2 linked regions of the Panacibacter ginsenosidivorans genome follow. The protein of the gene in region 1 binds, or shares a complex with, the protein of each later gene. Links are inferred from orthologs where the notes say so. Each region holds a gene or a part of one and is shown on either strand. Other genes may lie near its edges.

Evidence for each region. Proteins that work in one complex are often made in the same cells at the same time.
Region 2: the proteins of smc (region 1) and FRZ67_RS11085 are in contact, whole or in part, in a crystal structure (PDB 3ZGX), measured with the Bacillus subtilis proteins. The link is inferred for Panacibacter ginsenosidivorans from one-to-one orthologs.

The regions. Positions count from the first base shown.
Region 1 is NZ_CP042435.1:205,273-211,652, reverse strand. The notes cover bases 1,292-5,383. They hold smc (chromosome segregation protein SMC), read left to right. Parts: upstream 1,292-1,661; coding sequence 1,662-5,183; downstream 5,184-5,383. Other genes in these bases: FRZ67_RS00905 (hypothetical protein), read left to right, coding at 5,337-5,383. In the rest of the region: FRZ67_RS00920 (alpha/beta hydrolase), read left to right, coding at 1-425; FRZ67_RS23895 (J domain-containing protein), read right to left, coding at 420-1,064; more of FRZ67_RS00905, read left to right, coding at 5,384-5,774; FRZ67_RS00900 (DMT family protein), read left to right, coding at 5,787-6,116. UniProt on the Bacillus subtilis protein: Required for chromosome condensation and partitioning.
Region 2 is NZ_CP042435.1:2,632,872-2,637,973, forward strand. What follows is about bases 851-3,664. They hold FRZ67_RS11085 (segregation and condensation protein A), read left to right. Parts: upstream 851-1,770; coding sequence 1,771-2,559; downstream 2,560-3,664. Other genes in these bases: FRZ67_RS11075 (PPK2 family polyphosphate kinase), read left to right, coding at 851-1,170; mscL (large conductance mechanosensitive channel protein MscL), read left to right, coding at 1,236-1,661; FRZ67_RS11090 (hypothetical protein), read right to left, coding at 2,731-3,664. Outside these bases: FRZ67_RS11070 (DMT family transporter), read right to left, coding at 1-371; more of FRZ67_RS11075, read left to right, coding at 424-850; more of FRZ67_RS11090, read right to left, coding at 3,665-3,783; FRZ67_RS11095 (glycosyltransferase family 4 protein), read left to right, coding at 3,839-4,936; FRZ67_RS11100 (phosphatidylserine decarboxylase family protein), read right to left, coding at 5,086-5,102. UniProt on the Bacillus subtilis protein: Participates in chromosomal partition during cell division. May act via the formation of a condensin-like complex containing Smc and ScpB that pull DNA away from mid-cell into both cell halves.

The DNA.
Region 1 (6,380 bases):
CTTCAACAGTTGGTACGCATTTTAATGATCCTGCACGCAAAGAATTAGCTGACGCAAATATTCGCCCTGATTTTATGATACTTGGTTATCCTGTTATCAGTTTTGATGACAGCATTGGACATATCGGTTCAAGAGATGCATTGATCAACAAAAATCCTGATCAGAAACTTTTACATTACTTCTCCAATGAAGAACAGGTAACAACTAAGACACCACCTACATTTTTAGTGCATGCGTCTGATGATGATGTAGTGAAGGTCGCCAACAGTATTATGTTCTATGAAGCATTGATCAAAAATAAAGTGCCCGCAGAATTACATGTATATGAAAAAGGCGGACACGGTTTTGGTATGAATAATACAACTACACAAGATAAATGGTTTGAAAGATGCATTAACTGGATGAGAGCAAATAAGTGGTTATAATTTACTGATCAGGAAAATTACGAGGCACATAAGTAATGCAAGCACAATAGCTCCAATAACTTTATACTTATTCCAGTTGTTTTCTTTTTGTTTTGATTTATAAAAATTTGTCAGCACTTGTTTGGAGTTCTCATCTGGAAGTTGTATTAGTTTCTCATGTACTTTCAAATAAAAAGAAAAATGCATGGGCTTGCAGGCAATCAATAATGCATTTATAATTTGAGCATTTACAGAAAGTTGTTTCTCTTCTTTAAGAATAGCAAGATTATTTTCATTTAAAACATCTTCTGCCTGGAATAACAATGCATCCTGGTTCATTCTGAACGGGTCGGCTCTTTCTACGAGTTGTTGCAATTTCACCGCATCTTTTAAAATGGATTCCGGGGTTGCTTTTGGTTCATTCTTGTATTGGTAATTATAAGTGTAAAATCTTTTATAGTGATAATCTTCCCGTTTTTTTGCATCAGATAATATTTCATATGCTTCTACAATTTCTTTAAAAGCTGCTTCTGCAATTATATCTCCTGGATTTTTATCGGGATGATATTTAAATGCCAGACGCCTGTACGATCGTTTGATCTCATCCGCCGATGCAGTTGGCTTTACACCAAGAATAATATAATAATCTTTGGAAGACATGTTGTGGCGGCGAAGTTAAGCGCCACAAATTATATATACTGCGTATAGCAGAGCCTCTATTTTTTTAAAACCTTCTTCCTGCATTTACCATATTTAGCTTTCCATAAAGCAATTGTTTTTGTTTACACAATCAGCTTGAATGTCGAACTTAATTGACACACTATATGAGTGATAGTAGCATACTCTCCTGTATAATTTTAACCATGATTGAATGGAATTCGGAGGAATAATTTATGAACCTTGGCCGAAGTGTTTTATGGCATCATTTCTTGCGTCGCACTCTTGTACTATAGAATATAAATCAGCAGTTAAAAATTAAAAGTGAAAGTTAGTTTTCATTGCTCAATATTGTTCAGAATGTACAAGTGAGTGACACAACAGGCGATGCCCGGAGTCTCAAAAGTTTGTGCCATAAAAATGTAAATAATATTATCTTAAATATTTAAAATCAGGAGCTTAAATAAATTAAGCTCTGTTTTAATTCTCATATTATCTTAAATCTTTTCATTTTCTGCACAGCTTCTCCACAGCAAAAATCTGCACTTTCGTATTGTTGGTCTTTTAGACTATGTTCGCAATTGATTAAATGGGTTACAAGTGAGACTAAAATCGTTAGAAATAAAAGGATTCAAAAGTTTTGCCGATAAAACGGTCGTAAACTTTGACGAAGGAATTACTGGCATTATCGGGCCAAATGGTTGTGGTAAAAGCAATATTATTGACTCGATCCGCTGGGTTATTGGTGAGCAAAAGATCTCGTCTTTGCGTAGTGAGAACCTTGATGCGTTGGTATTCAATGGCAGCAAAACACGCAGTGCCAGTGGACTTGCAGAAGTAAGCCTTACGTTTGAAAACACCCGTAACTTATTACCCACAGAGTTTAGTACAGTTACTGTTACAAGACGATTCTTTAAAAACGGTGACAGTGAATACCGGCTTAATGATGTAAGCTGCCGTTTGAAAGATATTCATAACCTGTTTATGGATACCGGTGTTTCTACAGACAGCTATGCCATCATTGAACTGGGGATGGTAGATGATATCATCAAAGACAAAGAGAACAGCCGCCGCCGCATGCTGGAACAGGCTGCAGGGATTACGATTTATAAAACAAGAAAGAAAGAAGCAAAAAATAAATTAGATGCTACGGAACAGGATTTGAACAGGATCGAAGATTTGCTGTTCGAGATCAACAACCAGTTGAAAGCATTGGAGAACCAGGCTAAGAAAGCTGAAAAGTATTTTGAGATCAAAAAAGATTACAAAGAAATAGCTGTTGAACTGGCAAAGGCTTCACTCGAAGGGTTCAATCTTACTTACAGGGATTTAAACGAACAACAGGAAACAGAAACCAACAGGCGTGTACAATTAGAAGCAGAGATTGCAACAGAAGAAGCTGCCATTGAACAGGAAAAAGTTGGTTTTATAGAAAAGGAGAAAGCATTGCAAACTATGCAGGCTGAGTTTAATATGCTGCAGCAGGATTTGCGAGGGAAAGAAAATGAAAAGAACCTTGCTACTCAGAAACTGCATTACCTGAAAGAAAAAGAAAACAACTTAAAAGATTTCTTATCAAAAGCAGAAGGCCAGCTAAAAGGCATTGCAGATTCGATTGAGTTCAGTGAGTTACAGGTTACAGAAGAAGAGAGCAAGCTAACAGATATTGAAGAAAAGCTTGCATTGGCAAAAGAGGGTGTTGAAGAAAAACGGAATTTGTTTGATGAGAAACGTAGCGCTGTTGATGGATTGCGCATGCAATACCAGCAAACACAGCGCGGACAGTTTGATGCAGAAAAGAAAGTGGCTGTTGCAGATACTTCTATTCAGAATTTGCAAAGAGCCCAGGCACAGTTAACTGATGAAAAGCAAAACCGTGAAGCGCAGATTCAACAATTAGAAAATGAATTAAAGGAAAAAGAAGAGCTGCTGGAAAATAAACGGATCGATTTACAACAATTACAGGAGCACCACGAAAGAACAAAAGAACAGATCCTTGAAACACAGGCCCAGCTTGAAGTTCTGCGCAACCAGTTGGCCGAAGAAAATCGCAAGCTGGATTCCAAACGCAATGAACATGACTTGTTGAAGAGTTTAATAGACTCTATGGAAGGTTACCCTGAGAGTGTAAAGTTCCTGCACAAAAATCCCAGCTGGAATAATACTGCGCCGATATTATCTGACATTATTTATGTACATGAAGAATATCGTGCTGCAGTTGAAAATGTATTGGAACCTTACCTGAACTATTATGTAGTAAACAACTTACAGGAAGGTCTTACTGCTGTGCATTTACTGGATGAGCATAAAAAAGGTAAAGCTAATTTCTTTATACTTGATAAGATTAATGAGGCAACAGTCGAGACACATCAACCGGCTAATACCATCCCTGCGTTGAGTGTAATTGAAGTAGATGATCAATACCAGAAACTTGCTGAATATTTATTGAGTAATGTTTATATAGCAGAGAATGAAGACGCTATTGAAAACTCCAATGGTGCTGTTGTGCTGGAAAAGACAGGCAAGTATGTAAAAGGTAAATACACACTTAGCGGTGGCAGTGTCGGTTTGTTTGAGGGAAAGAAAATTGGCCGTGCAAAGAATTTAGAAAAACTGCATGATGAGATTGTTTTGCAGGATGCAGTAGTAAATGCATTAAAAGCTGAGATCAAGCAAAAGCACAATGAAGTTATTGGCTTTAACGAGCAGTTGAAAGAAAATGTAATAAAACAGACAGAGAACGAGATCAACCAACTCACCAATCAGGTCTTCGCAACACGAAACAAGATAGAGAACCTACAATCTGCTCAACAGAATGCACAGCAAAGATTAGAAGATCTTGAATATCGTTTACAGGATGAACAGGATGGTATTGCTACCACACGTGAATCATTGATAAGCCTGAATGAACAATTACAGACGACTGTACAGGAACTAAAATTGGTAGAACAGGATTATCAATTGGCGGAACAGGATTATAATGCCGCTTCTGCACTGTTTAATGAAAACAACATTTTACTTACAAGACAGCAAAGTAAAATAGCTGCTATTAAGCAGGAGTTGGTGTTTAAGAAAAATCAATTGAATGATCTGCAGAACCAGGTTACCACAAATACACATCAATTAGCTGAAGCAGCAGGTAACATTACGGAAAGTGAAAATGCATTGGTTCAAGGTGAAGAATTATTGATAGAACTCATCCGCAGGAAAGAAGAAGAAGAAAAGAAACTGAATGAGGCAGACCAGTCTTATTATAACCAACGGAATGCTTTACAGGCAAAGGAAAGTGAGCTGCGACATAAAGCTAAGAGCCGCGAAATGGTAGAACATTTATTGAGTGAGATTAAAGACAAATTCAATGAATTAAAATTACAATTAGCTGGCATGAAGGAAAGATTGAATGTGGAATTTAAAATTGAACTCGATTCAATTATTGATCAGCCACGTTTAACAGATACACCATTGGAGGATCTACAATCTACTTCTGACAGGATGCGCAAACGCCTGGAGAATATTGGTGAAGTAAACCCAACCGCTATAGAAGCATTCCAGGAAATGAAAAAGCGCTACGAGTTTATTCTCGAACAGAAGAATGACCTGGTAGATGCCAAAGAAAGTTTACTGCAAACTATACAGGAAGTAGAAGCAACGGCCAACCAGCAGTTTCTTGACACTTTTAATAAGGTTCGTGAAAATTTCCAGAAAGTATTTAAGGCTTTATTTACCGAAGAAGACACAGCCGATATGGTATTGGATAATCCGGAGAATCTTGCAGAAACAGGAATCGATATTATTGCCAAACCAAAAGGTAAAAGACCATCTTCTATATCCCAGTTAAGTGGTGGAGAAAAAACATTAACCGCGACTGCATTGCTGTTCTCAATCTATCTTATCAAACCTGCACCTTTCTGTATTCTCGATGAAGTAGATGCGCCATTGGATGATGCCAACGTGGGTAAATTCACACAGATGATCAAAAAGTTTAGCGAAAACTCGCAGTTCATTATTGTTACGCACAATAAACAAACCATGGGCGCAGTTGATGTGATCTATGGTGTAACCATGCAGGAACCGGGTGTAAGTAAGCTGGTGCCTGTAGATTTTAGAAGTCTCAGTAATTAAATATCACTAACGTATCCAAGGGGGATTTTGGATATCTCGAAGAGTTGGCTAATATTGCCGACTCTTTTTATTTCATAACCGCAGAGAAAGATAGACGCAAAGGGCATACAAATTACTCTGCGCCTTTAGCGTCTCTGCGGTAAAAGTTCTCAGATGTATAAGATCGCTATTATATTATACCTTACCTGTTTCAGTTTATATATTTTATTTTCCCGCCAGCCAGATTATTTTGATGGCGAGCTTACAAAAGCAACTATTCATTTTATAAAAGATTCGGCTACCAATAAGATGATGCCTTATGCGTTTTACAGAACAGAAAGAAAAGAGTTTGCAGTAAATGCAGGTTACATCTTCAGAAAATTTACAGAAGGAGAGAAGGTCGATTTCATTTACGAAGCTTCCCAACCTAAGATGGGTGCGGTTTATAGCTGGTGGGGCTACTGGATCACTATTGGTGAAGTGTTATTTTCAATTGGCCTCTTAATTGTCATGTTTTATATCGCCGTCTCTGTTACCAGCAACCCAACACCGGAAGCTGTAATGGAACAATTGAATGATAAACCTGTTAAGAAAAGAAAATACGAGAACTAAATATTTAATTACATGAAAACAATCGGGCTGCTTGTTGTATCAAACATTTTTATGACGATTGCATGGTACTGGCATTTAAGAGATACCAGCATCACTTTATGGAAAGCTATACTTATAAGTTGGGGAATAGCATTCTTTGAATATTGTTTAACAGTGCCGGCAAACAGAATGGGCTTTACTACAGGCTGGAACGGCTTCCAGTTAAAGATCGTACAGGAAGTAATAACACTTGTGATATTCAGTTTTTTTGCCGTATTGTATTTAAAAGAACCATTTCAATCAAAGTATCTTATCAGCTTTGCTTTTTTAATGGGCGCTGTATATTTTGCCTTCAAAAAATAAACAAAAAAACAAAGGGCATCAAGCTCTCGCAATGACGCCCTGTTTTAACCCTGCTGCTAATTTATAGTAAGTGTACTAAATCTTTTTTGAGCCCGGCTTAATGTTCTTCATTAAGCTCTTGTTGTGTCGCATCCTTGTACTTTTTATCCTTATTCTGCAACGCACAGTATAACAGACCTCTTCAAATCTGGAAGGTTTAAAGGAAATAAAAAAAAATTCATTTTTTTTAAAGCATAGTTGATTGAAAATATTTATTACCCAGGA
Region 2 (5,102 bases), 2.4 Mb from region 1 along the record:
GCAGTAAGTTTAAAAAAGGTTACACCGATAATAATGGTGAATAAAGGTGTTAAAGAATTCAATATCGCTGCGAGTGAACTATCAATTCTTGTTTCAGCAAGGCAATAAAGAAAAGCAGGGAAAAAACTGCCAAGTAACCCGGAAAGTATTACAAACACACGTTTTTCTTTTGCCACATTTTTAAATGCTTTCACACCAAAAGGCACCAGCACAATCGCTGCACTTAATATGCGTATGGCAGCAACCTGGTAGGCGCTCAATGCCTGCATACCAAGTTTCATAAGTATGAATGAACTGCCCCAGATAACTGCGAGTATGATAAACAATATCCAGCCTGTAACACTTTTTGCCAATTCCAAAAATTTTCGCAAAGGTCTCTTTTTAAAACAATAAAAGATAACTTTAAAACAAATTGATATATATATGGGTGTCATAAAACTGAACGCTATTAGCACAAGAGCTCCGAAGAATGTTGATAAAGAAAAAACAGAGGCAAAAACAACTTCTTTATTAACAGAGCTGGATGAATTGCAAAATCTTCTATATGCAGAAAATAAACATGCTGTATTGGTGGTAATACAAGGCATGGATGCAAGTGGTAAGGATGGCTTGACACGAAATGTATTTGGTGATCTTAATCCGCAGGGCGTTACCGTTCAATCTTTTAAAGTTCCTACAGCCCTTGAATTATCACATGATTTTCTTTGGCGCATACACCAGCATACACCGCCAAAAGGAATGATTCAGCTTTTTAACCGTTCTCATTACGAAGACATAATTGTAACACGGGTCCATAAAATTATTGATGATGATATGGCAATAAAAAGAATGAAAGCCATTAATGATTTCGAGGACTTACTTACAAAACACAACAGCACGCACATCTTGAAATTTTATTTGCATGTATCTAAAGAAGAACAGCACCAAAGACTCGAAGAAAGGCTAAGTGATAAAACCAAACAATGGAAGTACAACGAAAAAGATTTCGAAGAGGCCAAGCTTTGGAATGAATACATGAAAGTGTATGAAGATTGTTTTAAAAACTGTAATAACATACCCTGGACAATAGTGCCATCAGATCAAAACTGGTATAAAGAGTTCATTATTGCAAATGCATTACATAAGTTATTAACCTCGCTAAAGATGCGTTATCCCGGCTTAAAGAAATAGCAATATTTGTTTTAGCAGGATTTTTTGTTACCTTGTTTTCTATTCCTCACCTTAAAACCAACCTTATGGGATTTGTAAAAGAATTTAAGGAGTTTGCCGTAAAGGGAAATGTAATTGATCTTGCTGTCGGTGTTATCATTGGCGGCGCATTCGGTAAAATCATAGACTCGGTTATTAATGATCTTATAATGCCGCTTGTTGCAAAAATTATAGGCTCCCCGGATTTCTCTAATGCCTATATTCCTTTGGTCGATGGCATCCCGCCCGGCACTTCACTTGCTGATGCAAAAAAAATAGGACCAGTATTCGCTTACGGTAATTTCCTGACTGTAGCTATCAATTTCTTCTTATTGGCTTTAGCTGTTTTTTTAATGGTAAAAGCTATCAATAGACTTAAAAGGAAACAGGAAGTTGCTGCCCCCGCCGCACCTCCTGAGCCTTCTTCTACAGATAAATTGCTAATGGAGATACGCGATTCACTTAAAAAGTAATTATTGTGGAATACTTGTGAGGGAAACAGCCCTCTGTTCCATTGCACATCATACCTTTGAAATCCCGGTACGCTATAGCCGCCGGGATTTTTCTTTTAAAATTATACATGTGAGCGCACCTGCATACCAAATAAAACTTCCGCAATTTGAAGGCCCTTTTGACCTGCTGCTTTTTTTTATTGAAAGAGATGAAGTGGACATTTATGATATTCCTATCACAAAGATCATCAAAGATTTTCTTGCCTATATACATGACCAGGAAAAGCTGAATATAGAATTAAGCAGTGAGTTTATTTTGCTGGTTTCAACATTGATGCGCATCAAGGCAAAAATGTTATTGCCAAGAAAAGAAATTGACGCACAGGGTAATGAAATTGATCCGCGACAGGAACTGGTTGATAAAATTCTTGAATACAAAAAATTCAAAGAAGCTGCCGTGCAAATGGCCGGGATGGAAGCTATGCGCATGCTAATGATGAAACGCGGCAATCTGCAGAAAGAACTTGCACAGATTGGCGAAGAAGCATCAGAAGGCACAGAGATACAAACGGTAACGCTCTTCAAATTAATGAAGGCTTTTGAAAAAGTTATGCAGCGTGTACATGACCGCAACAACAAGCCTGTACACACTGTGGTGCGTTATAATTACACCATGGAAGGCAGCCGCGAAAACATGCTTGAAATGGTAAAGCAGCAGAAAACTGTTTCATTCGAAAAAATATTTGAACAATGCAATGACCGCATACATGCTATTTTTCTTTTTTTATCGATGCTTGAATTGGCACAACAGAAATATATGAGCATAATGGTAGGCGAAGGCCGTAATAATTTTATTGTGGAATGGAATGAGAACAGAGAAGAAGAAATAGAAACCGAAATAAACGTTCCCGCAAACTAATCCTTTATATATATTATAGATTTTTATGCCCCCATCTGTGGAAACGCTGATGGGGCTTTTGTTGCGTCGCACTCTTGTACACTTTGTTCATTGCCGGGCATATATAAGAACGTACAAGTGAGTTACACAACCATTGTTACATAGTGATTCAATGGCCTGCTACATAAATTATTAAACACGCAATTCAAATCCTGCATTTGCTAAAGCAATTGCCAGTTGCTTTTCCGGCCGCAAATAATTTTGAGCGTATGTATAATTTGCCTGCATCATCTCATATCTCAATGCATCTTTTTTAATAAGCAAGTCAGTAAGCGATAAAAAATGATCTGTTGATTCATAAGCAAAATAATTTGTTTGCTCCTGTACCGGAGCGTGTAACAAAAAATCGTTTATATTATTTGAAATAATAGCTTTTGAAAACATTATGTATTCACCAAACTTCCAGCCTATTGAATTAACCAGTCCGCCTGTGGATACGCCGATCGCGGATTGTTTCAGATCCTGTAAATATTTTTTCTTATGCGTTTGCTTTAGCGGTATGATCAATTCAGGACACACCGTTCTTGCATAAGCTGTATCTTCAACACCACCATTGTAGTAATTGCTGAAATGTTCTCTTAGCCCTTTTACAAAAGCTATTCTTTCTGCATTTAATCTTATACGTTCTTCATACTTATGCCCTTCAACTCTTTGTGGATCCCATAAACGTGGTGAGAAAACTATAACAGGTTTTGTTGTATGAAATGGTTTTGCGTTGAAATATTTTATGTTAGCAGAACTTGCGCCATTCTTAATTTTAAAAATATTGCTCAGAAAAATATTACTTCTTACATACGTGGAAACAGCATTCTTAAAACCCGGTTTTAAAAGTGATCGTTTTAATGAAAAATCATGAACAGAAGTAATATAAAAATTTAAACCCCATGGAATGATCTTTGGGTTATTTATTTTAATAACAGGTGTTACGCTTCTTTTAAAATAATAATCGCACCAGTTGTATGCTTCTTTTGCAATATATCCGGGACTGTCGTGCATTTCAAAAATAATCTTCTTATTTTCAATGATGCATTTAAAGAACGGCGTACCAAAACCTGTGTCTTCTCCTTTTTTTATGGCAACATTTATAAGTCCAAGCTGCCGGAGTATACCAAAGCCAACATAAACCTGGTTAAGATGCAAAACGTCTGTACTTAGAAAAAGTGTTGCGTTTAAAGGTTTATGCATGTATTAGTTTTGTTTCAAAAATATACCTGTTTATTGAATTATTTCTATAGCAAAGATGGAATTGGCAAAAGATAAAAAGTTTTCAGTAGTTCAGATCATTGACCGCTTAAATATTGGTGGTACAGAAAGAGTGTTGGTAACACTTAGTAACCTGCTGCAGGATAATGGTCATCATGTAGCTGTTGTTACAACTGTAACAAAGGGTCCGCTTGCAGTAATGTTGAACAAAGAAATTCCGGTTATTGAATTAAAAAGAAAATGGAAATGGAATCCTGTAACTATGTACAGGCTTATAAAAGCAGTTAAGCATTTTGATATTATTCATGTACACTCTTCCTATAATCTGCGCTATCTTTTTCTTGCTGTATCTATATTCCGTTTAAAGAGGCCAATTTTTTTTCATGAACATTTCGGTGATATTAATATTGATCAATCTGTACGCTGGCATACAAAACTTATTTATCCCAAAACAATTCTTATAGCGGTATCAAAGCAGATCGCAGATTGGGCCATGGAAAAATTGAAGATGCCTGCATATAAAGTATTTGTGTTGCCTAATACGGTTATTAGGGGAAAATATCCGTCAGTACAATTAAAAAAAGATGGAATAAAAAGGTTGCTGATCGTTTCTAATTTCAGGCCTACAAAAAATATTCTTGCGGGTATACAAATATTGGAAAATTTATTGAGCAGGGGGTCATCGTTTCATCTTACGATCATGGGGCAGGTCGCAGACAAAGCATATTACGATAGCATTGTTAACTATATAGGTATTCAACAATTGCAGGAAGCTGTAAGTATAAGAACAAAAGAAACAGATATACAATCTGTGCTGTATGAATTTGATCTGGCAATGCATACAGCTACATCAGAATCGGGGCCGCTGGTTTTAATCGAATACATGGCACAGGGCTTACCATTTATTACCTATGATACGGGTGAAGTAGTACAGCAAATAAAGAGTGATCTACCTGAATGCGTTATGCAAAACTTTGATATTGAAGAATGGTCAAACAGGATACAGGAATTATTGCAGAAGGATAACGATGCATTGCAACAACAATTACTAAAGCTTTTTGATACTTATTATTCAGTGGATGCTTATTATGAAAAATGCCTGCATATTTATCGCAAGGGGCTGGAGATGTGCTAATGGATTTTTTATGAAAAAAATTGAGGATAGTTTCCATTTTTTTTATGCTGAATAAAGAGCAAAACGTACAAGTGAGTGACACAACAAAAGCTTAATATTTATCCTGCGTAAAGTTCAAAATTCTTTCTCCTGTTTATATCCATTTTCGCCTAAAAGCTTGCCAGTA